One region of the Psychrobacillus sp. FSL K6-1464 genome, then DNA from elsewhere that is predicted to be linked to it. Evidence: riboswitches for the same ligand, from Rfam matches in the RefSeq annotation. Region 1 holds a riboswitch; each other region holds the start of a gene.
What was found. A riboswitch is a leader RNA that binds a small molecule or an ion and turns the genes downstream of it on or off. The one in region 1 is predicted to bind lysine.
Positions count from the first base shown of each region.

Region 1 (11,055 bases):
TTACCCCCTCAAATTTCTGACTGAAAAGAATGAAAACTATCTCAAAAAAGCAAAAGTTCTCAAAAATTTCACATCATCAAGTTACGTATTTATGACATATCCATTGTACTCTCATCATTTTGGAGCGTCAAGGTATCTTTCCGTATTTTAAAATGGATTCCTTTACCTTTTTCGGATAATAAATTGTTAAATTAATCACAATCTAATCAAGTCCCCATTTGTAATTTTTTTATGATAAAATAAATAGGCAATATTGATTTTTGGAAAGAAGGGTTGCTACTTGAATGAAAAGGAACATTCACATGTAACTTCCTTTGGATATGAGTTACTAAGAGACCATGTGCTTACTTCTATTCTCGGAAAACATGAAAAAGATATATTATATTGGGCAGGGAAAGATTTAGCCCGCAAATTTCCCCTATATTCATTGGACGAAGCTATCACTTTTTTCAACGAAGCTGGCTGGGGCACTTTACATTTAGAAAAAACTACAAAAGACTCCGCTTTCTATACGCTAAGTACATATAATCTACCTCAGAGTGGTCAAAGTAGAAGTCATCGATTAGAAGCAGGCTTTTTAGCTGAACAACAACAAAAGATTACTGGTTTTTTAACCGAATGTTATGACGAAGAAGTAAAAAAGAATGGCCTTGTCTCTTTGCAAATAAAATGGGATTCTAAAACAAAAGGGTAACGGGATAGTCGCATACGACTTTTCCTGTTACCCCTCTTTAATAGTGAAACTATTGTGAAAACCTTTTTAACAGATTCAAATAGTTAATAGAAAATGAATTTTAACATAAAAATATTATACGGATTGATGAGTTAGTGCAAGTTCAAATTCATCATGTAAGGCATTTGCTGCTTCGATCATATTTTGTTGGGGTACAACGACTGACACTTTTATCTCTGAAGTACTTACCATTTTCACAGGAATATTTTCTTTTCTTAATCGATCAAACATTTGAGCTGCTACCCCGGGATTCGATACCATTCCCGAACCGACAATAGAAACCTTTGAAAGACCAACTTCAAAATCTGCGAAAGTAAAGCCTAGTGCTTGTTTGTGTGTCTCTAAAACTGTTATCGCTTCAGACAAGGATTCCTTTTTAATAGAAAAGGATACTGCAGGTTTCACTCCTTCTACGATTGACTGTACAATAATATCTACGTTTATATGATTTGCTGCTAAAGTCGTAAAAATAGAAGCGAGGGAACCATTAAAAGGTACTTCATATTCTATAGTCAATCGGACGATATCTGATTCAAATGCCACTCCACGAACCACTAAATTATTTTCCACATCTACTTCCTCCTTCAAAATCGTTCCTTCTCCATCTTTAAAGCTCGGGCGCACTCTTAATGGAACCTTATAATTTTTAGCAAATTCAACTGCACGTGGATGTAATACTCCCGCACCTAAATTAGCGAGTTCTAACATTTCGTCATATTCAAGCTGTTCCAGTTTACGCGCACTTTCAATATAGCGAGGATCAGACGTGTAAATACCGTCTACATCTGTATAAATATCGCAAATTTCCGCTTCAATAGAAGCAGCAATAGCTACAGCAGTTGTATCAGATCCTCCTCTGCCAAGTGTAGTAATCTCTCCTGCTTCAGATATTCCTTGAAAACCAGCTACAATAACTACTTTATTTGCTGCAAGTAATCCATCAATTTTTGAAGGATCCATTCTCATTACTTTTGCATTTCTATGTACACTATCTGTTATCAGACCTGCCTGGGCACCTGTGAGAGAAATGGCTTCTATACCAATTGCGTTTAACTTGAGAGAAAGTAATGCCATTGTAACTTGCTCCCCAGAAGATAAGAGCATGTCCATTTCACGTTTGGACGGCGAATCTGCTAATTCGAAAGCCAATTTTGATAATTCATCTGTCGCTTTACCCATTGCGGATACAACAACCACAATATCATGACCATTTTCTTTTTCACCTTTTACCCGATTAGCAACATTTGTAATCTTTTCAGTTGATTCAACCGAAGTACCGCCAAATTTCATTACAATTTTAGTCATGATCATCCGCTCCCTTATTAACTGAAAGGATTAAAAAATGCTTTTCACATATTGTGAAAAGCATTGTCTCATACACGGTCCAAAAAATCTGTCCATGTGAGATAGCCCTCCAGAATATCAAATTCTGACAATCCTACATCTATTAAATGCAGAACCAACAACAGAATAGGAAAAGCTATTCTATGTTTCGGCGAAAAACCCTTTCTTCAGCTATTCTAGGAACTTTTCTTCCTCCTGCTGAGTACTGATGTCTAATCGCACCTCTATCTTCACCTATAATAGTGAATATTAAATTGTTACAACCATAACATATGATTATTCAGAAGACAATACATTTTTCTGATAATGGTCAATTACTAAATCTGCTTGCTTACTCGGTAATCCTGCAGCCATTAATTCTTCTTTGCTAGCAGCTTGTATTTTCTTTAAAGAACCAAATTGTTTTAGTAATAATTTTTTCCTTTGAGGACCGATCCCTTCGATACCATCTAGCGAAGATGCAATTGTGTGCTTTCCACGCTGTTGTCTATGGAATGTTATAGCAAAACGATGGACTTCATCCTGAATTCGTTGAAGTAAATAAAAACCTTCGCTCGTCCGCTTCATCGGAATTATCTCCAAAGGGTCACCATAAATAAGTTGAGAAGTCTGATGCTTGCCGTCCTTTGCAAGTCCTGCAATCGGTATATCAAGTCCTAATTCATCCTCAATAATTTCACGCGCTGCCTCAATTTGCCCTTTTCCGCCATCAATGATTACTAAATCGGGTAGTGGTAAATTCTCTTTCAAGACTCTTGTATATCTTCGCCGAACAACTTCACGCATAGCACCATAATCATCATGTTTGGCAGCCGTTTTTGTCTTGTATTTACGATAATCTTTTTTGCTTGATCTTCCATCAATAAATACAACCATTGCAGATACAGCATCTGTACCATGAATATGCGAGTTATCGAAAGCTTCTATTCGCATTGGAGGTGCAATCCCCATGGAATCACCAAGCTGTTCAACCGCCCCAACAGTTCGCTCTTCTTGTCTTTCGATTAAATGAAATTTCTCCGTAAGAGCTATTTTTGCATTTTTTTCTGCTAACTCGACTAGATTTTTCTTTGTGCCTCGTTGTGGAACGAAAACTTTCATTTCTAGAAGATTTGAAGCTAAGTCAAGATCCGTAGTTAATGGAACATAAATTTCTTTTGGTTTAATATGCTCTGGCTTCGCATAGAACTGACCTAAAAATGTGATGAATTCCTCTTCTGGATCCCGGAAGATCGGAAACAATGACACATCTCTTTCGATAAGCTTTCCTTGTCGGATAAAAAATACTTGAACACACATCCAACCTTTATCAACATGGAAACCAAATATGTCTCTGCTCGTGAAATCATTCATCGTCATTTTTTGTTTTTCCATCACTTGTTCGATATGTGAAATCTGATCACGATACTCTTTTGCTCGTTCGAATTCAAGAGTCTCAGCAGCTGAATTCATCTTTTGAACCAATTCTTTTTTCACTTGCGTATGCCCACCATTTAAAAAGCTGGCTATTTCTTGAATAATTGTCTCATAAGTATTCTCTTCTACTTTTTTCACACAGGGGGCTAAACATTGTCCCATATGGTAGTATAGACAAACTCTATTCGGCATTTTTTGACATTTTCGAAGTGGATATAGACGATCTAGAAGTTTTTTTGTTTCATGTGCCGCATGAGAGTTGGGATATGGACCAAAGTATTTACCCTTATCTTTTTTCACCTGTCTTGTAATAATCAGACGAGGATCTTTTTCAGCAGTAATTTTAATGTATGGATACGTTTTATCATCTTTTAACATAATATTGTATTTTGGATCATGCTTTTTAATAAGGTGGAGCTCCAGTATTAAAGCTTCCAACTCAGATGATGTGACGATATATTCGAAGTCAACAATTTCTTGCACTAATCGGAGTGTTTTACCATCGTGTGCTCCTTTAAAATATGAGCGTACACGATTTTTTAATATTTTAGCTTTGCCGACGTATATAATAGTTCCTTGTCGGTCTTTCATCAAGTAACATCCTGGTTCATCCGGTAGGATGGAACATTTTTGTTCGATCAAATTATTCATATTATCACCTGTTTAAAAAAACCGGGTACTATGTAGCACCCGGTTTTAGATTATGCGTTTTTTTCTACAAGTTGTACTAATGCTTCTTTTGGTTGGAAACCTACTGCTTTATCAACAGGTTTTCCATCTTTAAATAATACTAATGTTGGAATTGACATAATACCGAATTGACTAGCAGTAGCTTGGTTTTCATCCACATCTACTTTTACGATTTTAACTTTATCGCTCATTTCAGCATCCATTTCTTCTAGTACAGGAGCAATCATTTTACAAGGTCCGCACCATGTTGCCCAAAAATCTACTAATACTAAACCTTCTTCTATATCTGTGTTAAATGTTTGATCTGTTCCATGAACAATTGCCATATTAAAATTCCTCCTTTATCTACTATGTAATGATTATAACAGACAGAAATACCAACATCTACATATTAGCTTGAAAGTAAATCTTAGCATACCATAAACATTCAAAGCATTGGAACAAAATTGAAACGACTATAGCTCCAGCGAATTGTGGAAGAGTTTTTATACAAGAGAAAATAAAATAAATATATAAACAATTTATAAAAAATTTCAACTTTGATCAATTACATGAACAAGCACAATATTTTAATCATTCTTACACAAAAAGGCTGCCCAAAAGTTTTTCTTTTGGACAGCCTCATCTATTATTATGCGTTTACTTTAAGTTTTTTGAACTCTTCAGTAAGCATTGGAATAACTTCGAATAAATCTCCTACGATCCCGTAGTCTGCAACTTTGAAAATGTTTGCTTCTGGATCTTTGTTGATCGCTACAATAATTTTCGAGTTAGACATACCAGCTAAATGCTGTATCGCTCCAGAAATACCTGCTGCAATATAAAGGTCCGGAGTAACTACTTTTCCAGTTTGACCGATTTGTAATGAATAATCACAATAATCCGCGTCACAAGCTCCACGAGAAGCTCCAACTGCTCCACCTAATACATCTGCAAGCTCTTTTAAAGGTGCAAAACCTTCTTCACTCTTTACACCACGACCACCAGCAATAACAACTTTTGCCTCAGATAAATCTACACCTTCAGTAGATTTACGAACTACTTCTTTAATAATCGTACGTAGGTTTGTAATGTCTACAGACATAGATGAAACGTCCGCTGACTTACTGTCATCTTTTGCAAGTGGAGCAATATTGTTAGGACGGATAGTGATAAATTCAATACCATCCTTCACTTTAACTTTTTCAAAGGCTTTACCAGAATAGATCGGGCGGATATATACAGCAGCATCGCCTTCACCCTCGATAGAAGTTACATCTGATACCAAACCAATTTGAAGCTTGCTTGCAATTTTAGGAGATAAATCTTTCCCAAGTGCTGTATGACCAAAAACAATTGCTTCTGGATTTTCTTGCTCAATCACCGCTAACAATGCTTGACCATAGCCATCTGAAGTATATTGTTTTAAATGTGGATGCTCCACAGTAATTACACGATCAGCGCCATATTTACCAAGCTCAGTAGCTAGTTCTCCCACTGAATCTCCTAATAGAACACTAACAACTTCTCCGCCGCTTGAAATTTGTTTAGCAGCAGCGATTGCTTCATATGATACATTACGAAGAGCACCTTCACGTGCTTCTCCTAATACTAATACTTTTTTAGACATGCTATTTTCCTCCTAATATTAAAATTAATTCGATTCAAATATGCCTTGGCATATCTTTTGTGTACAAAATAATCTCTTCTGAATAAGTTAAACGACTTTCGCTTCCGAGTGTAGTAAATGAACTAACTCTTTTACTTGATCAGCTAGCTCGCCTTCTAATACTTTTCCAGCTTCCTTTTTAGGAGGTAGGTAAATCTCAATTGTTTCTGTTTTTGCTTCTACATCATCTTCATCTATATCTAAGTCATCTAATTCCACTTCTTCTAAAGGCTTTTTCTTTGCCTTCATAATTCCTGGAAGAGATGGGTAACGAGGTTCATTTAGACCTTGTTGCGCAGTAACTAATAATGGTAAAGAAGTTTCTAATACTTCTGTATCTCCTTCAACATCACGTTTAATCGTAACAGTAGTACCATTAATCTCTAAGTTTGTGATAGTAGTTACATAGTTAATACCTAAACTTTCAGCAACACGTGGTCCTACTTGTCCAGACCCTCCATCAATCGCTACATTACCTGCTAATATTAAATCTGCATTTTTATCTTTTAAGTATTCCGAGATAATATGTGCAGCTGTAAATTGATCTAACTCTTCTACATCATCTTCAATATTTATAAGAACCGCTTTATCTGCGCCCATTGCTAATGCTGTACGAAGTTGCTTCTCAGCATCCTCTCCACCCATCGTAAGAACTGTTACTTCTCCACCTTGAGCGTCACGAACTTGAATTGCTTCTTCAATTGCATACTCATCGTATGGATTAATGATGAACTCGGCACCATCTTCTTGAATTTTCCCCCCGCTAACAACGATTTTCTCCTCAGTATCAAACGTACGCTTTACTAATACATAAATGTTCATTTAGATATCCTCCCAATGTAAAATATTATTTACCTTTAAATACAGGTTCTCTTTTTTCAATAAATGCAGAAATACCTTCTTTCGCATCTTCTGAAACAAATACAGTTCCAAAAGCATTTGCTTCTGCTTTCACACCTTCATAATAAGATGCTGGTTTAGCAAACTGAAGCATTTCTAATGCGTTTTTGACAGCAATAGGGCTCTTCTTCGCAATTTTCACTGCAAGCTTGCTTGCCTGCTCGAATAATTCTTCTTCTGGGTAAGCATGATTAGCAAGTCCTAACTGAGCTGCCTCTTTACCACTAATCGGATCACTTGTTAGCAACATTTCTGCTGCTTTCGCAAACCCAACATAGCGAGGTAGTCGTTGCGTTCCTGCAAAGCCTGGTATTAAGCCTAACTGTAACTCAGGTAATCCGAGCTTCGCATTATCAGCTACAAGTCGAATATGACAACTCATCGCAAGCTCCAGTCCTCCACCAAGTGCAGCACCATGAATTGCTGCGATTACAGGTTTCGAGAAAGTTTCCACTCTTTCGAAAATTGTTTGCCCACTTGCAGCAAGCTCAGAGAATGCAGCTCCTGATGTAATAGAAGTGAATTCTTTAATATCAGCACCTGCAGAGAAAAATCTGCCTTCCCCTTTGAGCAAGATTGCTCGAACGGCATCATCATTTTCTACTGCATCTAGCAGCTCATTTACTTCTAAAATAACCCCTCTTGCTAAAGCGTTTGCTGGCGGACGATTCAGAATGACGGTAGCTACGCCGTCTTCTATAGTCCATGATAGAAATTCCATCTTCCCACTCCCCTTCGTTAACCTTTCACACCATTTAACAATAGACGATGTACTTTACCGGTCAGATCAACTAAGTTGTATTTATGCTCGTTCATGACCCAAGTAGTAGTCGTCTCATCAATTGTACCAAAAACCATTTGTCTTGCTAAGCGAATATCAATCGTACGATCAAATTCGCCTTGCTCTATTCCTTCTTTTAAAATGGTATCTAACAATACTAAGTAATTTCTTAAAACTGCATTTATTCGTAATCTCAACGCTAAATTGGCTTGTCTCAATTCCAACTGGGTGACCGTCGCTAAATGATGATCACTTGATAACACTACGAAATGATTTTCAATCATTTTATATAGCTTTTCGGAGGAACTAATTTCCTGTTGAATAATTTCTTTTAAATTGTGTGCAAATATCTCCATTTTTTCTTCAAAAACCGAGACTAAAATTTCTTCTTTGTTTTTAAAATACAAGTAAATTGTCCCATCAGCTACTCCAGCTTGTTTAGCTATTTTAGAAACCTGTGACTGGTGATATCCATTTTCAGCGATAACAATAATTGCCGCGTCAATAATTTGCTTATACTTTGGTTTGTCCTTCTTCATTATGAATTCACCACCAATTGTTCAATTACCTCAAAGAATTATTCGTCTAGATTTTGAAATGTATAAGGTCTGCATATACAGTTAAATAGCTGTTGTCGTATGAATACGGTTCTCGCCCTTTTCCAATGACTCCAAAATCTCTGACATTCTTCAGAGGCTTTTACTTTATTTAGATAGTTTAATACCTTATTTAAATAAAATAAAAATATGAATGATGATTCATTCATATTTTTATATTATATTCAATTTTGTCGATTGTCAATAATCAATTAACTTTGTACCGTTACTTTTTGTTTCGCTTTCTCTTCTTCTATTAAAGTTCTTCTCAAAATCTTACCTACTGCAGTTTTCGGAAGTTCCGCTCTGAACTCGTAAATTCTTGGTACTTTAAACGCTGCCAAGTTTTCACGACAAAAAGTATTTAACTCTTCTTCTGTCACAGAAGCTCCCTCTTTAAGTACGATAAATGCTTTTACCGTTTCCCCTCTATATGGATCTGGCACTCCAGCAACAACACATTCTTGAATTGCAGAATGTTCATATAGAACTTCTTCAACATCCCTCGGATAGATATTATAACCACCCGCAATGATTAAATCTTTTTTGCGATCAACTACATAAAAGTAACCGCTTTCATCCATATACCCCAAATCACCAGTTAAGAACCAACCATCACGCAGAGTCATTGCAGTATCCTCTGGACGATTCCAGTATCCCTTCATCACTTGAGGCCCTTTAACTGCTATTTCTCCAATTTCCCCAAATGGTAATGGTGTTGTTGAATCGACTGCGAAAATCGCTGCTTCTGTATCTGGCCAAGGAATTCCTACTGAGCCTTTAATACGATCTTCTGCATAAATTAGGTTCGCATGTGTCACTGGAGAGGTTTCTGTTAAGCCATATCCCTCTACCAATCTACCACCAGTAACTTTTTCAAACTTTTCTTGTACCTCTAATGGTAAAGGAGCAGAGCCACTTAAACAAGCTACAATTGAAGATAAATCATATTTTTGTATATCTGGATGATTCAATAATCCAATATAAATCGTTGGAGCTCCTGGGAATATCGTTGGTTTTTGCTTATCAATTGTTTTTAGTGCAGTTTCTACATCAAATTTAGGTAACAATACCATTCTATTACCTAGCATAACAGAAAAGATTAATACAGTAGTCATTCCATATACATGGAAGAATGGAAGAACTCCTAATATACTTTCTTCGCCTTCTATTGCCTTGTAATTCCACGCCGTACACATAGTAGTATTTGTTACTAAGTTTTTATGCGTAAGCATAACTCCTTTTGGAAATCCTGTTGTACCACCAGTATATTGTAAAAGTGCTATATCCTCGTCAAAATCAAAAGACATACTGATCGGTTCAGCTTTTCCAACTTTCATAATTTCAGTGAATAGATGATTGATGCCTCGATGCTCTACCTTTACACTAAACCCATATTGTTTCTTCTGGATAAAGGGATAAACAAGATTTTTAGGAAATGGTAGGTAATCTTTAATACCAGTAACAATAATATTCTCTAGGCTCGTATCTTTTAAAACTTTTGTAACCCGTGGATATAATATATCCATAGCTAAAATAACTTTTGCACCAGAGTCCTTCATTTGATAAGCTATTTCTCTTTCCGTATAAAGAGGATTTGTTTGAACAACTATTGCCCCCGCATATAGTGCTCCGTAATATCCGATTACCCCTTGTGGACAGTTCGGTAGCATAATTGCTACTCTATCTCCTTTTTGAATACCAATGGATTGTAAATAGTTAGCAAATTTTAAAGAAGACTCATATAGCTCTTTGTACGATAAATCTCTCCCCATGAAATGTATCGCAATTTTTGTCGGAAATTTCTTATACGCTCTCGTCAGATATTCTTGAACAGGAATGTGTTCATAGTCAAGCGTATGTGGAATTTCTGGTGGATATTGTGCTAACCACGGCTTTTCAGTCATATTAATGCCCCCTTTGTTTTTAATAGCGTGAATATTCCTATTTTTAATTATAGAGAAAAATGAATGACAATTCAATTCTTTATTGAAAAGAGTTTTCAAAGTTTTCTAGTCTAATAGTTTTATCTGCTTTTTAAAAAACTAATCCTTCCTTACTACAATATAAATACCTTACCTAAACGCACTTTTGACCGTCTTTTTCTCGTTTAAAACAGATATTTCTTTCTCACGCTTAACATAAAATATAAAAAGACTGCAAAGTTCACTTCTTTATCATTAAGATGAAAAGTGTTACATCACAGTCTTTAAATACGTTATTAAGTTATTATATTAATTTGTTACGACATATATTATACCTACTAAGACAAAAAGTAAGCCAACAGCCAATAAAATTTTCGACAATTTTTCCATTTCAACCGCTCCTAAGAAATACTTGCACCAATAACAAATGATAGCCCAACAGAAATAACAAGTGAAATAAATCCAATTGAACGATTATCGTTTTCGATTTCCTTATCAACATTAAAGGTTGGCGTTAAAAATTCAAACAATAAGTAAGCAATTATTAATAGTGTAAAACCAAATAAACCCCAACCAACCATTTCGAATAATGAGTTATGTTGTTCAATGGAATACCTAAATATATTACATACACCAAAAATTTTCCCACCAGTAGCAAGTGCAACTGCTACATTACCTTTTCTTATTTCTTCCCAATTTTTATACTTCGTGACTATTTCAAAAATAACCATCGAAACGAGTAAGCATAAAATTACCACACTAAAATAACCTGCAGACTCTACGAGTGGGTTTGACCAAAAACTGGATAGAAGCATGTTTAAAACCCCTTTTACACTTTTCCTTCTATACGGAGAGCCCGCAAAAAAGTTTCATTTTTTCTACTTTATTTTAGTTCAACAACCGTTACACCATGCCCACCTTCACCAGCTTCGCCGAAACGATAACTTTTCACGCGAGAATGGTTTTTCAAAAACTGTTGTATTGCTTGTCTTAACACACCTGTGCCTTTTCCATGAATAATA
Region 1 is NZ_JBBOOP010000001.1:2,357,175-2,368,229, forward strand. Features, by position in the region: gene MKX39_RS11930 (YslB family protein) at 281-694, shown strand; gene MKX39_RS11935 (aspartate kinase) at 809-2,038, opposite strand; lysine riboswitch at 2,133-2,312, opposite strand; gene uvrC (excinuclease ABC subunit UvrC) at 2,354-4,144, opposite strand; gene trxA (thioredoxin) at 4,195-4,509, opposite strand; gene MKX39_RS11950 (electron transfer flavoprotein subunit alpha/FixB family protein) at 4,815-5,792, opposite strand; gene MKX39_RS11955 (electron transfer flavoprotein subunit beta/FixA family protein) at 5,880-6,653, opposite strand; gene MKX39_RS11960 (enoyl-CoA hydratase) at 6,679-7,452, opposite strand; gene MKX39_RS11965 (TetR/AcrR family transcriptional regulator) at 7,470-8,051, opposite strand; gene MKX39_RS11970 (long-chain-fatty-acid--CoA ligase) at 8,321-10,015, opposite strand; gene MKX39_RS11975 (DUF350 domain-containing protein) at 10,435-10,848, opposite strand; gene MKX39_RS11980 (endonuclease MutS2) at 10,917-11,055, opposite strand, start outside.

Region 2 (11,055 bases), 240 kb from region 1:
CGTGGAGTGCATACAGCTGAATACACCCAACTGAGTGATTATGCTATTATAGTAATAATAGTGAGGTGTTGTAAATGATTCAAATTGGCCTAACAGGATGGGGGGATCACCCTGACTTGTATGTATCCTCGGCAAGAGAAAGGTTACAAGATTACAGTGCACATTTTCCAGTGGTGGAATTAGATGCAGCATTCTATGCAATTCAACCAATAAAAAATAGCTTAAAGTGGATTAAAGAAACGCCAGATAATTTTCAATTTGTTGTAAAAGCTTATCAAGGTATTACGGGTCATTTACGTGGTGATTTCCCTTTTGATTCGATCGAAGAAATGTTTGCATTATATCGACAATCGGTTATGCCATTTAAAAATTCGGGAAAGCTATCAATGATACTTGCACAATTTCCTCCTTGGTTCCAATGCACAAAAGAAAATGTACAATATATACGTAAAGTGAGAGAAGAACTAAAGGACTTTGAAGTGGTTATTGAGTTTCGTCACCAATCTTGGTATTCTTCTGAATATAAAGATTCTACGCTTCATTTTTTAAAAGAGAATGGACTTCATCATAGTGTTTGTGATGAACCGCAGGCTGGGGATGGTAGTATTCCTTTAGTTCCAATTGCAACTACGAACAAGGTACTCGTAAGGTTACATGGTAGAAATACTTATGGGTGGGTTAATCCGGGCAATAATGTGAAGTGGAGAGAAGTAAGATACCTATACGATTATAATAAAGAAGAGCTTTCTTCTATTAAAGGTATTTGTGAGTATTTAGAGAAGCAGGCAAAAGAGGTTGTTGTGTTGTTTAATAATAACTCTGGAGGTCATGCAGCCAGTAATGCCAAAACATTTCAAAGTATGTTAGGAATAGATTTTGAAGGACTTGCTCCAAAACAATTAGATTTTTTTGAAGGAGATTTTTAAATGGAATGGATTATACTAGCAATTAGTGGACTTTTCTCTGGAATTGTAGGAGCATTGGTTGGCCTCGGTGGAGGCGTTATTTTAGTACCGGCTATTTTGTTTTTTGGAGCTTCTCTTAGTTTAATACCAAATATTACTCCGCAAAGTGTTGTTGGTCTTTCTGTGGTTATGATGATATTCACAGGACTTTCTTCTACGCTATCCTATATGAAAACCAAAACGGTCGACTTTAAAAGTGGATTTATTTTTTTCATTGGTAGTATTCCTGGTACTATACTCGGAGCATTTGTAAACAAAGGACTGGACTTACCTTCTTTTAATTTATACTTTGGTATCTTACTTGTTATTTTATCTACTTTATTGTTGGTAAGAGATCGTTTAAGTCCTGTTCGATGGTTTGTAGAAAATGGGAAAAAGAAAACCTTTAATGATGGCGATAAAACATTTGTATATGGATATCCAATTTGGTTCGCATTATTATTAACTTTTGGTGTTGGATTCGCATCGGGTCTATTTGGTATTGGTGGAGGATCTATACTCGTACCAGCGATGATATTACTATTCCTGTTTCCGCCTCATGTGGCTGTGGGTACGTCTATGTTCATGGTTTTTCTGTCGTCTTTAGTGAACTCTGTCACACATATTTCATTAGGAAATGTACCGTGGTTGTATACGATTCCGGTTATACCTGCTGCCTATATCGGAGCTAAGATAGGAGCAAAGTTAAATAAAAAGTTGAACTCAGATACACTAGTTTTGGCTTTACGAATTGTACTTTTATTATTAGGTATACGATCGATTATAGAAGGACTATTTTAACGTAAAATATGTAATGGATAGGGTGGGCAAAGAATGAGAGAGACGATTTATATATTCCACACAAATGATTTGCATAGTCATCTAGAAAACTGGCCCGCTATTCAGCAATTTCTCTCAGATACTCGGAAGAACCTTGGTGACAAGGCTTCCTATTTAACATTAGATATTGGAGATCATCTAGATCGTTCGAATATATATACAGAGGGTACACTTGGAAAGGGAAATGTGCATCTTCTAAATGATGCCAAGTATGATTATGTAACGATAGGAAATAACGAAGGCATTACCCTAAGTCATGAAGAATTAGAAACGTTGTACATAGATGCTAATTTTGAAGTGATTGTCTCCAATTTCACGGAGTTAGGAGGAAATATTCCTTCTTGGGTATTACCCCACAAAATACATGTAACACCAACTGGTATACGGATTGGCATTGTTGCGGCAACTGCTGACTATGGTATTTACTATGAAAAATTGGGATGGCAAATTCAAGAGCCGATTACCCGACTGAAAGAGGTATGTAATACACTTCGTCCGCAAGTAGATGTTCTTATTTGTATGTCACATTTAGGGAAATCACTTGATGAAATACTATCTTTGGAAATACCACAAATTGATGTGATATTGGGTTCACATACACATCACACGTTTGAAAAAGGTAAAGTAATTGGGAACACGTTGCAAGCTGCTACCGGTAAATTCGGTATGAATGTCGGACTTGTCACGTTGGAATTTGATCATGTAGCAAAAGTTATCCAATCGAAGAAGGCAGTTTTATTTCCTACGGAAGCACTACCAGTTCCACTATATTCAAACGATTTACAGACTGCTTGGGAAAATGAAGGAATAGCGGAGATGTCTAATATTGCTTTTTATAATTCTTTTTTATTGAAGAAGGATTGGTTTAAGGAATCGGATCTATCCCGCTTTTTCGGAAAAGCACTTCTAGCTTTTACAAAAGCGGATTGTGCCATGTTTCCAGCGGGGATATTCTTAAAGGATCTTCAACAGGGGCCGATTACTGCAAGAGATCTACATCAATGTTTGCCTCATCCGATAAATCCTTGTGTTATTACATTAACCGGTGCAGAACTACTAGAAGTTATCCGAACAGGGAAAAATGAAAAATGGCCAACGCTTGAAGTAAAAGGGTTAGGGTTCAGAGGTAAATACCTTGGGGTCATATTATATGAACAGCTAATAGAGTTAGAAAGTGGTATAGTTCTAGTAAATGAATCTCCTATTGAACTAGAAAAAGTATATACATTGGCAACTTTAGATATGTTTACATTTGGTTACTTTTATCCGTCTTTAAAATTTGCTCCCAAACAGTATTTTATGCCAGAAATGATTCGAGATATTGTGAAATGGTATGGACAGCTTGAAAAAAGTGAATATGAGTCATGAAAATCCTCTTTCTTACATAAGTAGTAATTAGGGGGATTGTTTTTGTTCTATAGAAAGAAGAAAAAACGATTGACTTTCTTTACTAATCAGCGGAAATTAGCCATTTTTTTAGTTTGTTTTATGTTGTCAGTGGGAGGCCTCATCTATTATATTAATAAACAATTGACAGCTACCTATTTGGAATATGCAGAAGTACAAACAACAAAAATAGCATCCATGGTAATAAATAAAGCAATTAACTCAAGAATTTCAAATACGCTCGATGTAAATGACATAATCGAAGAGGTGCCATCAGACAGTACTACAATGGTAACAACTCGATTTAATACAGAAATTATAAATCGTATACTATCTGATACAAATCAGTTAGTTCAGTCTCATTTGGAGCAGGCTGAGCAGGGGAACTTTTCTAGCCTACCGTATTTAGATGACATCGAGTACGATAAACAAACGATGGAGGATCAGGGGGGAGTTGTATTCTTCGTTCCGATTGGGCAAGCGACGAATATCCCCATCATAGGTAACTTAGGCCCTAAAATTCCTATACGCTTTCACGTTATCGGAAATGTTCAATCGAATGTAGTTCCTTCTATTACTAAGTTTGGAATAAACAATGCTTATGTGGAGGTTAATATCCACATTACGGTAAATGTACAAATAATAGTTCCTCTGGCAAGTAAGATGAGTACGGTGGAACAGAGTATACCTGTGGCAATGGGAATCGTGCAAGGCCAGGTTCCTTACATTTACACAGGAGGAGACGGGGACGCTGCTCCATCAATTGAAGTACCATTGCCATTACCTGAAAAATAAAAATCCTTAAGAATATTGTTTTTACTGCTATACTAGTGGAAATGAATAAGAATAGGTAGAGGCCGCATAACAAAAGAGTAGTTTACAGGAGAATGACAACTGTGATTGTAAACGAAAGGAAGTTATGCCGAAATTAGATGTTGACCGTCAAGTCAAATCTAGTTGGGGTTATTTTGAACAAAAATAACACTGTCATTTATACATATGTATAAATGGAGAGCTACAAAGTATAAAATTTTCGCTTGAAATTTTATCTAAAAGCCAACCTATATTTATATTAGGTTGGCTTTTTTATATTCTAAGGCATAATGCACTTGTTCATTCATCTTCATTAGTGTCGTCAGCTCATAACTCATCGAGTCTTGGGGTATATAAGATGTAGATCATGCAGTCGTTGCGATAGGATGTCGCGAATTTAGACTGCCTACATTGGAGTAGGCGCATACGCATTTCATACTGTCTAGCTTCAGCGCCTAGCCCCTCGAGTCGTTTCAGTCTGACGGTTAAGGCAAAGTACGCCTTTACAGTCAGGCTTCCAACGCTAGTCGGGGCTTACATAGGCGCTTATGCATTTCATTATTAGGAGGAAATTATGATGGAAAATACGATTTTTTCAATTTTACCCCCATTACTAGCGATTGTAATGGTACTTGTTACGAAAAGAGTTTTACTATCACTAGGAGTCGGGATTGTTTCAGCGGCTTTGTTAGTAGAAAGCTTTTCGCCGATTGATTCATTGATCATTCTTTGGGATTCCTTTATCACGTCATTTTGGGATAATGGATTGAATATGTATAATATTTATATATTATTGTTTATATTGTTGCTTGGGGTGGTTACTGCGATTGTTAGTCTGTCAGGAGGAAGTACTGCATTTGCTGCATGGGCAGTTAAACGTATTAAAACAAATCGCGGATCTAAACTCCTTACAGCTTTTTTAGGTATTATTATTTTCGTAGACGATTATTTTAATGCACTTGCTGTAGGACAGATTGCTCGTCCAATTACTGACACTCATCGTGTTTCTCGTGCAAAGCTAGCTTATTTTATCGATTCTACATCTGCACCTGTTTGTGTAGTTTCTCCCGTTTCTAGCTGGGGTGCATTTCTAATAAGTCAGCTAGGTGTTATCTTTGCTACTCATGCCGTAACAGACTACACTCCACTGCAAGCGTTTATGTTAATGGCACCGATGAATTTCTATGTCATTGCTGCGCTTGCAATGGTATTTTTTACAGCATGGACAGACAATGATTTAGGTGAGATGAAAAAACATGAAACACTTGCAAGAGAAACTGGTGTCCTTTTTGATCCAAATAAATCAAATCCAGGTGATTTACAAGGTAATTTCCCGGAAAATAATTTTGGTAAAGTAAAGGATCTAATCCTTCCGATTGTATCATTAATAGTAGTAACTCTTTTTGCAATGTTTTGGACAGGCTATCAGGCTTCAGGAAAAGTAATGGACATATTTGTTATTTTTGAAAATACAGATGTTCCGCTCTCTCTATTTATAGGTGGGATGGTATCGAGTATTTTAGCTGTACTATTGTATACGCGTCAATTCAAGAAAAACAAAGATGCTAATTTGGGCTTACTGGGGAAAGGAATTATTTCTGGTATAAATTCAATGTTACCTGCTATTTGCATTTTAATATTTGCTTGGTCCCTTTCATTTTTAATAACAGCTTTAGGAACTGGTGAGTATTTAGCTCATCTCGTTACAGATAATAATATTCCGGCAGGGGTTATTCCAGTCTTACTGTTTGTTTTAACAGCTTTTATGGCTTTCGCAACTGGATCTTCGTGGGGATCATTTGGGATACTATTACCAATTGGTGCAAGTATCATCATGGTAGTAGAGCCAGAGTTATTACTCCCTGTTTTAGCGGCCGTTTTAGCGGGAGCTGTTTTTGGAGACCATTGTTCGCCTATTTCAGACACTACAATTATGTCAGCGACTGGTGCAGGAGTTAATGTAATCGATCACGTAATGACTCAGTTACCATATGCCATTATTAGTGCAGTCATTGCTGCAATTGGCTATTTAGTATTAGGTCTTACAGGTTCTGTTATGTTTGGCTTTATAACAGTAGTGGTCATCCTTATCCTATTTTTCACGATTTGGAATTTTAAGAGTAAGAGGGTAGCTTAGTTGTTTTAAAATTGGTTGTCTTTGGTATTTGTATGGTTGTTTGCAATTAAATAATATGTTACATTGACAACAGTGTAGTTAGTTTATTTAGAATGGGGTCGGGATGAAATGACATCGTGTAAACCAACGAAAACAGAGTACCAAAGAAAACCAGAATGGCTAAAAATTAAGTTAAATACGAATGATGAATACAAGGGTCTTAAAAAGCTGATGCGTGAAAATAATTTAAATACAGTATGTGAGGAAGCAAAATGTCCAAATATACATGAGTGCTGGGGTTCACGTAGAACAGCTACATTTATGATTTTAGGAGCTATTTGCACACGTGCTTGCCGTTTTTGTGCTGTAAAAACTGGCTTACCTAATGAGTTAGATTTGGCAGAACCAGAAAGAGTTGCAGATTCGGTTGTAGTTATGAATTTAAAACATGCTGTCGTAACAGCAGTTGCTCGAGATGATTTAAAAGATGGTGGATCTGAAGTTTTTGCTGAAACCATTCGTGCGATTCGACGGAAAAATCCTTTTACATCAATAGAAGTTTTACCTTCTGATATGGGCGGTATTGAACAAAATATCCGTAATATTATGGATGCAAAACCGGATATTCTAAATCACAATATTGAAACGGTTCGTCGACTCACTCCAAGAGTTAGAGCGAGAGCTAAATACGATCGTTCACTCGAATTATTGCGTCGTGCAAAAGAAATGCAACCGAGTATTCCAACGAAATCATCACTAATGTTAGGTTTAGGGGAAACTCATGAAGAGATTCTGGAAGTAATGGACGACCTTCGTGCGAACAATGTAGATATCATGACGATTGGTCAATACTTGCAACCTTCGAAAAAACATTTACCGGTACTAAAATATTACTCCCCAGCAGAATTTGGAGAATTACGAAAAATTGCGATGAGCAAAGGATTCTCCCATTGTGAAGCTGGTCCACTAGTTAGAAGTAGCTACCATGCAGATGAACAGGTAAACGCTGCGGCTAAGCAAAGACAACTGCAAGGTGAACAACTTCTAGCTACTCCAAATAGTTAATGGATGGTGATTGAATGATAATTGCAGAAGGCTTTACATATGAAATTATAGAGGATTATCGCGAGGCGTTTAAAGAAGAAGCGTTTTTAGATCGTTATAGTGAAATTTTAACTAAATACGATTATATTATGGGTGACTGGGGTTACGGTCAGTTGCGTCTTAAAGGTTTTTTTGAGGATCGTAGTCATAAAGCTACATTTGATACGAAAATAGGAACGATGAAAGATTATTTATATGAATATTGTAATTTTGGATGCGCCTACTTTGTTGTAAAAAAAATAGGGGTTGCTCCAAAAATTGTTCCTGACGAAGCTATAATAGAAGTAAATGAAAATCTAGAGCAAGATCAACTATGATCTGCTCTAGGTTTTTTCTTTTGCAACCAGATATGGGCTATCCCTCAAAAATTCTCTACACTAGTCTGGTTTAAGGATTAACTATTTGTGTAAACTGATATTATTTCTAACTCTACTGTAATAAAAAAGCTAGTCGTGATATGAAACCACAACTAGCTATTTATATATTATATTAACTCAATAATTCTCGAAGATAATCTCGTAATTCTACTGCTTCTTCTTCTGATCTATTAAATACATGTTCGAGATAGCCTGGTTCTTCCACATCATCAGCTCCGATAATGGCAGCTCGTCCATATTGTATATCCATTACAAGTACTTTTCCAAAAAAGCGAGAGCTTTGAGAAATAGCTAAATCATATCTTTGGGATTCTCCTGTAAAGCCAACAAATCTCGTTTTAGTATCCTCTACATCATCGTACAAATAAAATCGCTCCACTATGTGACACTCCTTCCTACCTTAGAATTATGGTACTATAGAATAGGAGTATATATCAACTGAACAACAATTAGGAGGCCTTTCCATGTATTTTGTAGATAGAAAAAAAATTGCTTTAACATTGGCTCATATGAACCAATTGTTGAACCTTATTGAAACAAAACAAGATTGGCAAGTAGATGAATTATCTAACTTAGCGTTTGAGCGAATTGGTCATAATATTATTGAATCTATTATCGACGTAGGCAATTCAATGATCGATGGGTTTATCATGCGTGATCCTGGTGGATACGATGATATTATCGATATTTTAACGGATGAGAAAGTTATTTCTGCTGAGATGGATGGACCATTAAAAGAAGTAATTGAGTTTAGAAAAGTGCTTGTTCGCCAATTTTATGCGGTGGACCACAAAAAATTAGAGGAAGTTCTGACGAATAATTTACCATTCTTAAAGGCATTCCCGAAAGCTGTAGAAACTTATTTAGTAAATGAATTAGGGCCAGTTTCTGCCTTTTTACCTGAGGATTCTAATGTTAAATTATAAAGCATACTTTATCGATTTAGATGGCACTGTCTATAAAGGTAAAACACCAATTCCTGAAGCTGTGAAATTCATTCATTATTTACAAAGCAATGGTAACCAACCATTTTTTGTGACGAATAATTCTTCTATGACTCAACAACAACTACAGGAAAAGCTGGCCATAATGGATATTCAAGTAGATACGGAACATATTATTTCATCGTCTATTGCAGCTGCAAATTATATTAATGTTTTTATGCCAGGTAAAGAAGTATTTATGATTGGTGAACTTGGCTTGGAAGATGCACTTAAATCACGAGATATTTCGATTACAACTGGTATGGCAGATGTTGTCGTACTTGGAATTGATCGTCACATTAATTATGAGAAGCTGGCAACTGCCTGTCTTTCCGTAAGAGCGGGCGCTACATTTCTTTCTACTAATAGTGATCATGCTTTTCCTTCTGAAATTGGATTTTTACCTGGAAATGGAGCCTTTACAAAGTTAGTGGAACATTCTACTGGAGTAGAACCACTCTATATGGGGAAACCTCAACCTTTTATGTTAGAGTTTATACAAAAAAAATATGGATTTAGTAAAGAAGAGATGGTCATGATTGGCGATAATTATCAAACAGACATCTTGACCGGAATTCATATGGGGATTGACACAGTACATGTGAACAGTGGGGTAAATTCTACTGCAGAAGTTAAGCTTCAGGCAGAGCAACCTACCTATTTTCTAGAATCTTTAAGCGAATGGACAAAATAAAAAGACTGTGCTCAAAGTACAGTCTTTTAAAATAGAGGGTTGTCCTCTATAAATTGATATATGTTTGCGACAAGTTCGCTTGGGGTATTTGCTTCTACAACTTCACCATTCACAATAGCAAATAAAGTTTCAGAACAGAGGGAGCAATAACTCAGGCAACCATACTCTAAAACGTCTAAATTGGAGTCTTGTTCTAATATTTCAAATGCTTCTTGGGACCCGTTTGCAAGGTTGCTTATACAAAATTCAACCATAGGATTCACAGCTGTTCACCTCACTACATGGTCATGCTACTCTTTTTTAAAGAAAACGTCAATTAAGAAGTTCTATTGTGAAATGTATCACAATCTATTATAATTTGAGATGACATTAAATTTAAGGGAGAATATTATGCGAAAATTAGTATTGTTAGGTGGGGGATATGGAAATATGCGAATATTACTTCGCTTATTGCCAAATAATATTCCTGATGATGTAGAAATTACTTTAATAGACAGAACACCGTTTCATAGTTTAAAAACAGAATTTTATGCACTAGCTGCTGGAACATCTCCAGATAGTGGCATTAGAGTAGCTTTCCCAGAAAACGAAAAATTAAAGGTAACATACGGAGAAATTTTAGAAATAGATGTAGATAGCAAGCAAGTGTTATTAGCTGATGGACAAGCAGTTTCTTATGATGAATTAGTAATTGGACTAGGTTGTGAGGATAAATACCATAATGTACCTGGTGCTGATGAATTTACTTATAGCATTCAAACGATTGGTAGTTCAAGAGATACGTACAATAAAATTGGTGGTCTACCATCTGGTTCTGTTGTAGGTATTGTTGGAGCGGGACTTAGTGGAATAGAACTTGCGAGTGAACTTCGTGAAAGTCGCCCAGATTTATCGATTAAATTATTTGACCGCAGTCCACGTGTTTTGAGAGATTTTCCAGAACGATTAAGTAATTATGTACAAAAGTGGTTTGATAATAACAATGTAGATGTAGTTAGTAATTCAAATATTACAAAAGTAGAGCCAAACAAATTATACAATCACGAAGAAGTAATTCCTGTAGATGTAGTTGTATGGACTGCAGGTATACAACCCGCAGCACCGGTAAGAGCATTACCTGGTGAAAAAGATAAAACCGGTCGTGTTATATTAACACAGTATCATGACTTACCAAGCTATCCAAATGTATATGTTGTTGGTGACGCAGCATCACTGCCATTAGCACCAAGTGCCCAGTTAGCAGAAGAGCAAGCTGAGCAAATTGTTAAAGTGCTTCAAGCGCGTTGGAAAGATGCACCACTTCCTGAAAAGATGCCAGAAATTAAGCTTAAAGGATTCATGGGCTCTCTTGGGAAAAAACAAGGATTTGCCTATTTAGCGGATATCTCAGTCACTGGACGTATTGCACGTTTGATGAAGTCTGGTCTGCTGTGGATGTATAAACGTCATAATGGGTAATAGAAAAAGCTTCGAAGGCTCCTTAGAGAGCACTTGGAAGCTTTTTTTTGATCAATCTGTGTAGCCATATTTTTCAAGGGCAGCATAGATTGGTTTTAATTGGATATACCCTTCTCCAATCATCTCATCATTAATCATGACAAGTGGATAAAAGAATTCATCTTCCGCAATTCGGTCGGCGATACTCTGTTGTTTTTCATTCTCAATTGGCTTTTCAATATCGATATAGTTGAAAATAACTTTGTGATTTGGAAATTTGCGGTCGATTGCAGCTTGTAACCATTCGTATGTATCCTTAGAAGATGGTGCGTTTACACAACTTGCGCAAACAACATCAGCC
Region 2 is NZ_JBBOOP010000001.1:2,599,864-2,610,918, reverse strand. Features, by position in the region: gene MKX39_RS13245 (DUF72 domain-containing protein) at 75-926, shown strand; gene MKX39_RS13240 (sulfite exporter TauE/SafE family protein) at 927-1,745, shown strand; gene MKX39_RS13235 (bifunctional metallophosphatase/5'-nucleotidase) at 1,779-3,152, shown strand; gene yunB (sporulation protein YunB) at 3,195-3,965, shown strand; lysine riboswitch at 4,014-4,196, shown strand; gene MKX39_RS13225 (Na+/H+ antiporter NhaC family protein) at 4,561-6,120, shown strand; gene lipA (lipoyl synthase) at 6,229-7,164, shown strand; gene MKX39_RS13215 (YutD family protein) at 7,179-7,520, shown strand; gene MKX39_RS13210 (DUF3055 domain-containing protein) at 7,693-7,959, opposite strand; gene MKX39_RS13205 (DUF86 domain-containing protein) at 8,045-8,506, shown strand; gene MKX39_RS13200 (TIGR01457 family HAD-type hydrolase) at 8,493-9,257, shown strand; gene MKX39_RS13195 (YuzB family protein) at 9,284-9,520, opposite strand; gene MKX39_RS13190 (NAD(P)/FAD-dependent oxidoreductase) at 9,648-10,715, shown strand; gene MKX39_RS13185 (YuzD family protein) at 10,767-11,055, opposite strand, start outside.
Region 2: linked by a shared signal. The riboswitch ahead of MKX39_RS13225 (Na+/H+ antiporter NhaC family protein) and the one ahead of MKX39_RS11935 (aspartate kinase) in region 1 are both predicted to bind lysine.

Region 3 (11,055 bases), 1.4 Mb from region 1:
AAGGTGTCATTGGAAGAGATATCGAGTACCTAGCGCAACAACTTAAGCAACAAGCACTTGGTGGAGTTGACCTTGTAAAAGATGACGAAATCCTATTTGACAATCCACTCACTTCGTTTGAAACACGTATCACTACTGGTCGAGAGGTATTAAGACAAGTCTATGAAGAAACTGGTCATCGTACTCTATACGCAGTAAATTTGTCGGGACGTACATTCAAACTAAAGGACAAGGCCAAAAAAGCACGGGAACTTGGAGCAGATGCACTCTTATTTAATGTTCATGCATACGGTTTAGACGTTCTTCAGGAGTTAGCAGAGGACGAAGAGATTCAATTACCACTCATGGCTCATCCGGCTTATAGCGGAGCATTCACGTCCTCAGGATTTTATGGAGTTTCCACGGCACTTGTTCTTGGTAAACTTACCCGCTATGCAGGAGCAGATTTTTCATTATTCCCTTCTCCTTATGGCAGTGTTGCACTTGAAAAATCTGTAGCTCTTTCTTTAGGGAAAGAACTAACAAAGCCTAGTGAAGTAAAACAAAGCTTTCCGGTGCCTTCTGCAGGCATTCACCCTGGTCTCGTACCACTGTTAATGAATGACTATGGAATCGACAGCATCATTAATGCCGGGGGTGGAGTACACGGTCATCCGGCCGGTGCAACCGGAGGAGGTTTGGCTTTTAGACAGGCAGTATCGGCTGTTTTGGAAGGTATTCCATTAGAAGAAGCAGCTAAAACCCATTGTGAATTAAACACAGCACTTGAATTATGGAGGTGATAATATGAGTAATCTTGTAGTTTTTTGTGACTTCGATGGAACTATTACCAATCAGGATAACATTATGGCAATCATGAAAGAGTTTGCTCCACAAGAATGGACATCGATTAAAGATGATATTTTAGGACAACGAATTTCCATACAAGATGGTGTAGCAAAAATGTTCACACTCCTTCCTGTTGAGTCAAAAGATGACATTATCTCTTTTGTGCTTAAGCAGGCAGTCATCCGTGATGGGTTTAGTGAATTTGTCTCCTATGCAAAAAAACACAACATACCACTCTACATCGTAAGTGGCGGCATAGACTTTTTTGTCCACAAGCTACTAGAACCATTCGGGCCATTTGCAGGAGTCTATTGTAATACATCCGAATTTTCCAAGGATACAATTCACATTGAGTTTCCGTATAGCTGTGATGATCGATGTACTAGCCAAGGCTGTGGTTGCTGTAAACCCTCTATTATTCGTACCCTTCTTGACCAAGATGCTGTGAGCGTTGTGATTGGGGATTCCATCACTGATCTTGAAGCAGCAAAATTAGGTAATGTCGTTATTGCGAGGGATTTCTTAATCGAAAAATGCGATGAATTGAATATTCCCTATGAACCTTTTGAGAACTTCCACGATGTGATAAAAATTATTGACGCAAAGTTAGGTGTGGAAGTATGACTTTACAAGATAAATGGGAAGAACTTGCAGACATAAAAGATGAATTAGCCGTACGGGATTGGTTTATGGGGACGAGCGGTAATCTTGCTATTAAAGTACATGATAATCCTATGGAGTTCTTAGTGACAGCAAGCGGAAAAGATAAAAAAAAGAGAACAGCAGAGGATTTTTTACTTGTTGATGCAGATGGAAACCCAGTCGAAAATACACATTTAACTCCATCAGCCGAAACATTATTACACTGTGCAATATATCGCGAAACAAATGCAGGTTGTAGCTTACACATCCATACAGTTGCAAATAACGTTATTTCCGAATTATATGGTGACAAAGGTTCAGTGGATTTTCAAGGTATTGAACTTATTAAAGCTTTTGGAATGTGGGAAGAGGATGCCATACTATCGATACCCATTATCCCTAACTACGCCCATATACCAAAGCTTGCAGAAGAGTTTACACCGTATATTTCTGCAGACAAGGGAGTTATACTCATTCGAAATCACGGAATAACTGTTTGGGGAAAAGATGGATTTGAGGCAAAAAAATTACTTGAAGCTTGCGAATTTTTATTTCAGTATCAATTAGCACTACATCAAATACACTCAAAATAGAAAGGAAGATTGTTAATGGCTATTATTAAAATTCAAGGAACAAATGAAACAATTAAAGAGCAAAAAGAAGTAGCAGCATTTTTAGAGAACCAAGAAGTAATTTATGAGCATTGGGATATTAACAAACTACCAGAAAACCTTCGTGAAAAATTTGACTTAAGCGACGGAGAAAAGCAAGAGATTCTCCAAGCCTTCCAAATTGAAATAGATGATATCTCTAGTCGCCGTGGCTATCAAGCGGCCGATATTATCTCTCTTTCAGATTCGAACCCAAACTTAGACGAACTATTAAAAAATTTCGAACGCAAACACCTTCATACCGACGATGAAGTTCGTTATATTGTAAGTGGTCACGGTGTCTTCATCATACAAGGCAAGGATGAACGCTACTTTGAAGTTCATCTTTCACCTGGTGATTTGATATCTGTGCCTGAGAATATTACACATTACTTCACATTATCAGAGGACCGTAAAGTTGTTGCTGTACGCATATTTGTAACAACAGAGGGGTGGGTCCCAGTTTATCAAGAGGAAGCAGTAGAACAATAGAGGTAAATGCTCTTTGTAGGAATAAGAAAAAAGGAATGCTATACTAACTTTATCTAATAAGAAAGGAGAATGTACAATGATTATTGTAACGAATCGCATCAAAACCAAACCAGGATTTGCAGAAAAAATGGCTCCAAATTTCACAAAACCAAGCCCCCTTCAAGAAATGGAAGGCTTCATCAAAGTAGAGGTCGCTATTACTCAAGGACCAACTGAATATGATGAAATGAATGTAAATATGTACTGGGAGAAAGAAGAAAACTTCCAAGCATGGAAAGACAGTGATCTCTTCAAAGAATCGCATAAACGTCCCGAGTCTGGCTCTCCTGAAGCTTCTAAAGAATCTCCACTTTTAGGTAATGAATTAATCATTTCTAAAGTTGCCGCTTCAATAGAAGCAATTTCCAAAAACTAAAATAAAAGTGGAGGACTCATCTTCTGAGTTCATCCACTTTTTTCATGTCTATTCGGTAAATCCCCTTTATATCTCGTAATATACATCCATTTGTTTCAAAAATCCGTCTCATAGGGGCATTTCCTGTGTCTGTACTCCCTACATATATCTTGGCACCTAATGTTTTCAAAAGCTCTAAAGAAATAGCATGAAATATCTTTCCATATCCTTTTTGACGTTGCTCTGGAACTACCCCAAAGTAAAACATTCTACCTTCTTCTGTCGTGCCTTGTTCAATATGAGGAATATTAATACCGTAGTTTCTGCCATTTTGAGAAAAGATAAAACATTGATCTCGCCAATTAGTACCTAATTCAAGTTCTAATGACTCCATTATTTGACTGATAGAAAACAGCTTATTCTTGTTCGCTGAGCCACTCCTACATGCATCATACAATCTAGCAAAATCAGAATCCGTAACTTGACTCTCAGAGAGAGCATCTACTTGAAAATCACTAGTATTTTTAAATGGTCCTTGTAGTGTCTTTGTGTACTCTACAATAGACGACACTTTTTTGAACCGACGCTTTAAAAGCCAATCCTCATTTTCTTCATCCATCAGAAGGGATAGATATGCTACATTTTGTTCTTTCCACTCTGTTAATAATTGATCGAACGCAACTAAATAATCTATATTTGGAATATCGGATACTTTATGTTGATCCACAAGCCAGTATTCTCGTTCTTTTTTTATCAGATTGAAAAGGTCCACCTTTCGATTCCTCCATACTGTTATTAACTTAATGTTCGTTTTAAAAATGTTTTAGTTCTTTCTTCCCTCGGGTTGTTGAAAATTTGTTCTGGAGGTCCCTCCTCAGCAATTACGCCTTTATCCATAAAAACAACCCGATCGGCTACTTCTTTAGCAAACTCCATTTCATGTGTCACTATTAACATTGTAAGTCCCGTACTTGCTAACTCTTTCATCACTTTTAATACCTCTCCAACCATTTCTGGATCCAGTGCGGAGGTAGGTTCATCAAATAACATGACATCCGGTTCCATGGAAAGTGCTCTTGCTATAGCGACACGTTGCTTTTGACCACCTGATAGTTGCTTAGGCTTGGCATTTACATAATGATCCATTCCCACTACTTTTAAGTATTTTAACGCAATCTTTTCGGCATCCTCTTTAGAACGTTTTAATACCTTTACTTGACCTACCATACAATTGTTTAACGCATTATGGTTATTAAATAAGTTGAACTGTTGAAAAACCATTCCTAACTTTTTTCGGTAGGCATGGATATCATGTTTTTCATCTAAAATATTCTCTCCACGATAAATAATTTGACCGCCACTAGGCTTTTCCAACAAATTTATACAACGAAGTAAAGTAGATTTTCCTGATCCAGAGGAACCGATGATGCAAATAACCTCTCCTTTGTTCACTGAAAAATCTATGTCTCTTAAGACCTCATGATTTCCGAAGGATTTACTTAAATGTTGAACTTCGATGACATTTCCCATAGATTTCTCCTCCTTCGTTTAATCGATATTCGCATTATTTTTAGGTAACATAAGTTGCGGTGGCGGCTGACCAATCATACTGTAGTTTTCCGGGCCGTCTAATCTTCTCTCTATATATCGTAATATTAATGTTACTGTAAACGTCATGACGAAATACAAAATACATGCTATAAAGAATGGTTCAAAGTATTTAAAGCTTATACCTGCAACTGTTTTCGCTTGAAAATATAGTTCCGTAACACCTATTACATTCAAGACAGACGTATCTTTAATATTAATGATAAATTGATTTCCTGTTGCTGGTAAAATATTTCGGATGACTTGAGGTAGAACAACACTCCACATTGTTTGAACATGATTCATACCAATTGCTTGTGCAGCTTCGAATTGCCCCTTATCAATGGAAATAACACCGCCCCGTACAATTTCTGCCATATATGCACCCGTGTTGATCGAAACGATGAATATTGCTGCTGTTGTACGGTCCATATCTATCCCAAAAGCAAGCGCAGATCCATAGAATATTACCATGGCCTGTACGATCATCGGAGTTCCTCTAAAAAACTCAATATATGCAGAAAGTATTAGATTTACTACTTTTAACAAAATACGTTTCATTTTTCTTTCAGGTTTAGGAATTGTACGAATAACCCCTGCTAGCAAGCCAATAACTGCACCAAAAATTGTACCAATAATTGATATTAATAATGTCATTCCTGCTCCACGAAGGAACATCGGCCAGTTATTAGTAATCATAGAAATAATATATTCAATGCTCATACATTTCCCTCCTTTCTTAGAAAAGTCGCAGACGCTGCTGGCGTCTGGAGCTAGATAGTTAATAATTAGAAAGCATATATTCCATATAAAAACCGACTGCAAAAAGATGCAGCCGGTATCACTTCACCCTTATTCTGCCGCTGGTTGGTTATTGATAGCAGCATCCATAATTTCTTGTCTTTCTTCTTCAGAAATTTCCGCTAAAATTTTATTAATATCTTCTGTTAATTTACTATCTTTTTTTAAGCCTACTGCTACTGCTGTATCCTCTTCTGCCGCTTTAAATCCATCCGTAAATTCAACCATTGCAAAGTTGGCATTAGCGGAAGAAGCACTAATTCCTTCTGGACGTTCAGACACATAACCATCAATAACTCCAGATTCTAATGCTACACGCATTGCAGAGAAATTATCAGATGCTGGTTGTTTTTGCACATCTTTGATTTGATCAATTACACCATAGTGAGAAGTATTTAACTGACCTGTAATTTTAGCACCACTAAAGTCTTGAATAGAAGTAGCCCCTTCAAAAGCTCCACCTTTTTTCACTACCATAACAAAGTTGGAAGTATAGTAGTTTTCCGAAAAGTCGATTGTTTCTTTACGCTCTTCTGTAGGTGACATTCCCGCTATAATTGCATCAATTTTGTCTGATTGCAATGATGGCACAAGCCCATCCCACTCTGTTTTAACGATAACTAGTTCCTTTCCTAATCCATCCGCAATACGTTTAGCAATTTCCACATCATATCCACCAGCATACTCTGCGTTTCCATCAATCTTCACTCCACCATTGGAATCGTCTAGTTGAGTCCAGTTAAAAGGTGCATAACCTGCTTCTAAGCCTACTGTAAATGTATCAGCCGTATCTTTAGCTGAGGAAGATCCCGAAGTCTCTTTATCAGACGTTCCACATGCCGCTAAAAACAATGTAATAGATGCTAATATCGTTAAAAATGCTAATCTTTTTTTCATTCTAATTTCTCCCTTTTTATCAATATATGTTCTTGCCTATAAAAAAAGACAACTTGTACAAAAAAAGACCTGAGATGAACTCAGGTCGCAATATGTATAGTTGCCCTAGGTCCTCTACTTTTCCCAAATGAGATAGCACACCATTATAAACCGGGATGTTTATAGTGGACAGTCCTGCAATTATTAACTACAGACCCAGCAAGTAATAACGAGTAATATTACAAACTTCGGCGACATTTCCTTCTCCCTAGCATCGTAGCTTCTCAAACTCCACTAAGGACTGTTAAATATCGCGCCTCTACCTCACTACACTAAGTGAGGTTATATTCAATTATGTTTCATAGTTTACAATATACATATATTCCTGTCAACTGCCTCAGTATTAATACTTAGCTAGGTATATGTTATAATTAATGGGGGAAATATAAAAACAATGAGAATTTAGTTATTAATGTGTCTACTTACATTGGTAATTATTTATTAAAAGGAGAATGATATTATGAGATCTGTCCAAACTACAGATCACAAAGTAACAGAACAAATGGACTCAGATTATTCATTAGAAAAGGTACCCCGTAGCCAAAGAAATATGGGTTGGTTAAGTATAACCAATATTACATTCGGCATAGCCACTGCCATTTTTTACTTTCAAATGGGTAGTGTAATGGCTCTGCAATTTGGAGCACTAAATGCTATTATCTCCTCGATTTATGCAATAGTAGTTGCCGGTATATTAGGAACCTTCATTGCTTACTTATCCGCGAAATCTGGTATGAATGTCAATTTATTATCCAGAGGCGGTGGTTTTGGCTATATAGGTGCTTCCCTAACATCGTTCCTCTACGCGACAAACTTTATTATGTATTGTGCATTTGAAGGACTCATTTTAGTATCCGCGGTTCACACCTTCTTCCCTAACCTACAAGAATGGGCATTAATCATTTTCTTCGGTTTTATCGTTATACCTTTAAACTGGTTTGGAATTAAACAACTAGATAAGTTACAAAAGTGGTCTCTACCTATATTTGTAGTTTTCTTAATAACAGCAGTTGTTATATCATTTTATAAACCTTCCGTATTTGAAGGACCTTTTTGGACTTATTTACCTGAAGGCGTTCAAGTTGGAGGACAAGCCTTACTCCTTTGCATAGGTGTTCAACATGGAATAATGGGTCTAACAGCCCTACTAGCATCTGATTATGCTCGTTTTCTAAAACCAAAAGATATTAAAATTGGTTCGGTGGCAATCGGTTTTATTCCACAGATTTTCTGCTTCGGTATTATGGGGGGTCTTGGTATTTGGTTTGGTGTTCGCTTAGGTGAACCAAATCCAGGAGTTTATATTGTAATGCTTCTAGGTATTGGTGGAGCATTATTCACGATGCTAACTCAACTACGTATAAATATTACTAACATATATAGTAGTTCCCTATCGCTATCAAACTTCTTTGAAAACATTTTTAAATTTACACCTGGACGTAGATTTTGGGTGGTTGTAAGTGCAATTACTGCAATAATTCTAATGCTCGGTGGTATTGTAGATCATTTAGATACAGCTATGACATTTCAAGGTGTATTTTTACTATCATGGGCAGCTATATTGGTGACCGATGCATTGGTCGTTAAAAAAGCTTTGAAAATTGGGAATGGTTATTATGAGGCTCGACAAGAATTTCTCTACAAATGGAATCCTGTTGGAGTTGTTTCTTTAATCGTTGCTAGTGGCATAGGTACATTTGCAGCATTAGGTTATATGGGTTCATTTTTACAAAGTACCGCTGCTTTCTTTGCAGCTATTTTAGCAGCAATTCTTACTGTTTTTATAGCAGTATTAACAAAAGGAAAATATTACAATAAAGGTGCTGCCGACGATATCCCCAAAGAGGATTATATTGCATAACAGTAGTTCCCCTTATTCACATTAAAAAAGTAATCCATTTTTGAGTTATTACTCAGGATGGATTACTTTTCACTTCTAGCATTTTCTTAGAAGAAAATTATAGTTAGTGAAAATAAGCTTAGCTTACCTTTAAAAGAATAATTTTAATCTATATTATCAACAGGAATTCAATCCTTCTTGTTACATGTTCACTTTCTTTTTTCTATACTATTGTTTACAACATTTGCTATATTGTGAATGGTATTTTCGAGAGAGTCTATTTTATTTTCAAAGCGATGTAATAAATAAATAGTGACTACAATAGGAAATCCAAAGTTTCCAATTAATTGTACGATGTTTTCCTCCCCAATCATGTGTACCCCCCTTTCCCTTTTATTTACCATTCCCAAACAATTGATATTCCCGTTGAGTAAAACCAATTAAAGTATGACTGTTGTATTGCTAAAACTTACTTGTCCAAAAACAATTTTATCTCACGTTGATCTTCTTCCTCCTTTTTATTAATATTTTATTTAATTATACTAAATTTTTGTTATATTTAGAATAATTAAAGGTTGGGAAACATTACCTGAGTTCTTCCCTTATTACTATATAACTCAACCTATTTTCCTATTTTAATGAAAATTTACTACTTCTAAATCAATTCGGATAATTATTGTATCAATATTCTACAAATCTCTACAATATAATAAGTCTTTCTACAATTTAGTAGTCGTTTTTGGTCGAACGATTGAAAAAGGATATTTAGATTATTTCAAGAATTAGTACATTACTAATTCATAAGGGGTGAAGAAAATGAGTAGTATAGGTCATATAATAAAATCAGAAAGAATAGACCAAAGTATGAAACAAACCACATTGGCCAAAGGAATCTGCTCTACATCCTATTTAAGTAAAATAGAAAATAGTTTAACGGTTCCAAGTGAAGAAGTAGTAAATTTATTACTCAAAAAACTAGATATAGAAATAGATCAAGTGTCCAGTGAAAAGGAAAATAAAGTGATTACATCCCTATCCGAATTATACAAAATAGGAGTTTTGAAGAGAGATAAAAACTTTATAAGGGGAGCTTTACAGAAATACACCGACGAAAAACTACACTTTTTACAACTAAATAATTATTACAGTTATCAACTTTACCTCTTCCGTCTACTGTTAATACTAGATGAGAAGAAGGAAAACCTGCAGTCAATCTATAAGGCAATTGTACAAATAAAAGACGAGATAGACGAGAAAACAAAGTTTATTCTTAATTTGAATTTGGGGATTTATAGTTATTTAGAGGGGAATTACCAAGCTGCATTAAACCGGTTAGAGCTTTCATTAGGACACTTAAATAAAGGGAGTATTGAAGAATGGGAATTAGCTGATTTCTATAATGTACTTAGTTTAACGTACTCAAAATGTAATGAATTTTTTAATGCAATTAATTACGCTTCCAAATCACTACTTTACTATAAAGATAATCTGTTATTCGAAAGAGCTATTGATAATTACATTGTTATAGGAATTGCCTATAAAAAAATGAGACAATTTCAAGAAGCGGAAAAGAACTATTATTTAGCGGCAAAGCTTGCGAAAGACTATAAATTGATTAACTATGAGGAGGTGATTTACCAAAACCTAGGGTCCTTATATGCCATTCAAGGGTGTCCTGAAAAAGCAATAGAGTTTTATAAGCTTAGTTTAAAAATTAAAGAAGAAGACTGTAATGCGGAAGGATACTTACTAACAACTTTATCTATTATAAAAGAGTATTCCAAGCAATCTGACCATCAACAGGTTCTGCAATGGTGTCAAAAAGGATTAATAAAAATTGCTCAAGAAAAATCATCTACAAAAAATTATTTTGCTTATTTTTACCACCTTGAAATTTATAGTCATTACCTTAACCAAACGGAAGAACTTGAAATGGTATTAACAGAAGCTATAAGTTATTTTGAAAACGAACAAGATGGACGACATGTTCAAAAGTATTCTATATTATTGGCAGACTATCTTTTTAAACATCACAAGTTTAAAGCAGCAAGTATATATTATCAAAAAGCAAATCAGGTTTTATTTAAACAAAAATTTATTAATAATTGGGAGGATTTATAAAATGAAAAAGAAGATTGTATTGCTAACCTTATCAAGTATTGTCGTCCTAGCTCTAAGCTTTACAACGAACATAAAACATATTAGCGAGGACGAAACTCCAAGACCAACATCTATAGACAATTCGTTTATTTAAAAAACTCAACATTTGAAGCACAGTTTCAAGTCAGGTCTTTAACGAAGCACACCATTCATTACTAAAATTTATCGTTAGAGCTTTTCTGAGACTACAAAAAACCGGTCATCCAATTGGATAACCGGTTTTTTTGTTGTTATGTCTCTAGAATATAGTGACCTTTTTCTATAAAAGATGTTACACCGTTTTCTTTAAAGAAAGATAATACGCTTCTTCTTTTTCTTGATCGAATCGGCCTTCCCACTTAGCCATAACGATCGTAGCTAGCGCATTTCCTACAACATTTACAACTGTACGAGCCATGTCTAGAAGACGGTCAATTCCGGCGATGAAGGCTAGACCTTCAAGTGGGATACCAACTGTTCCTAAAGTTGCCAGTAACACAACAAACGAAACTCCTGGAACTCCTGCAATACCTTTAGAAGTGACCATTAGAACTAGTACTAATGTAATTTGTTGAGAAATACTTAAGTCAATATTATACATCTGAGCTATAAAGATTGCCGCAATTGCTTGATACAACGTAGAACCATCCAAGTTAAACGAATATCCTGTTGGCACTACAAACGATACGATATCTTTTGGTGCTCCGAATTTCTCCATCTTCTCCATTACTTTTGGTAAAACTGTT
Region 3 is NZ_JBBOOP010000001.1:3,718,413-3,729,467, forward strand. Features, by position in the region: gene mtnW (2,3-diketo-5-methylthiopentyl-1-phosphate enolase) at 1-782, shown strand, start outside; gene MKX39_RS19200 (2-hydroxy-3-keto-5-methylthiopentenyl-1-phosphate phosphatase) at 787-1,452, shown strand; gene MKX39_RS19205 (methylthioribulose 1-phosphate dehydratase) at 1,449-2,063, shown strand; gene MKX39_RS19210 (1,2-dihydroxy-3-keto-5-methylthiopentene dioxygenase) at 2,079-2,612, shown strand; gene MKX39_RS19215 (heme oxygenase) at 2,689-3,027, shown strand; gene MKX39_RS19220 (hypothetical protein) at 3,044-3,778, opposite strand; gene MKX39_RS19225 (amino acid ABC transporter ATP-binding protein) at 3,802-4,536, opposite strand; gene MKX39_RS19230 (amino acid ABC transporter permease) at 4,555-5,316, opposite strand; gene MKX39_RS19235 (transporter substrate-binding domain-containing protein) at 5,446-6,291, opposite strand; lysine riboswitch at 6,417-6,600, opposite strand; gene MKX39_RS19240 (purine-cytosine permease family protein) at 6,791-8,191, shown strand; gene MKX39_RS19245 (YvrJ family protein) at 8,380-8,544, opposite strand; gene MKX39_RS19250 (helix-turn-helix domain-containing protein) at 8,987-10,291, shown strand; gene MKX39_RS19255 (hypothetical protein) at 10,293-10,424, shown strand; gene gltP (glutamate/aspartate:proton symporter GltP) at 10,602-11,055, opposite strand, start outside.
Region 3: linked by a shared signal. The riboswitch ahead of MKX39_RS19235 (transporter substrate-binding domain-containing protein) and the one ahead of MKX39_RS11935 (aspartate kinase) in region 1 are both predicted to bind lysine.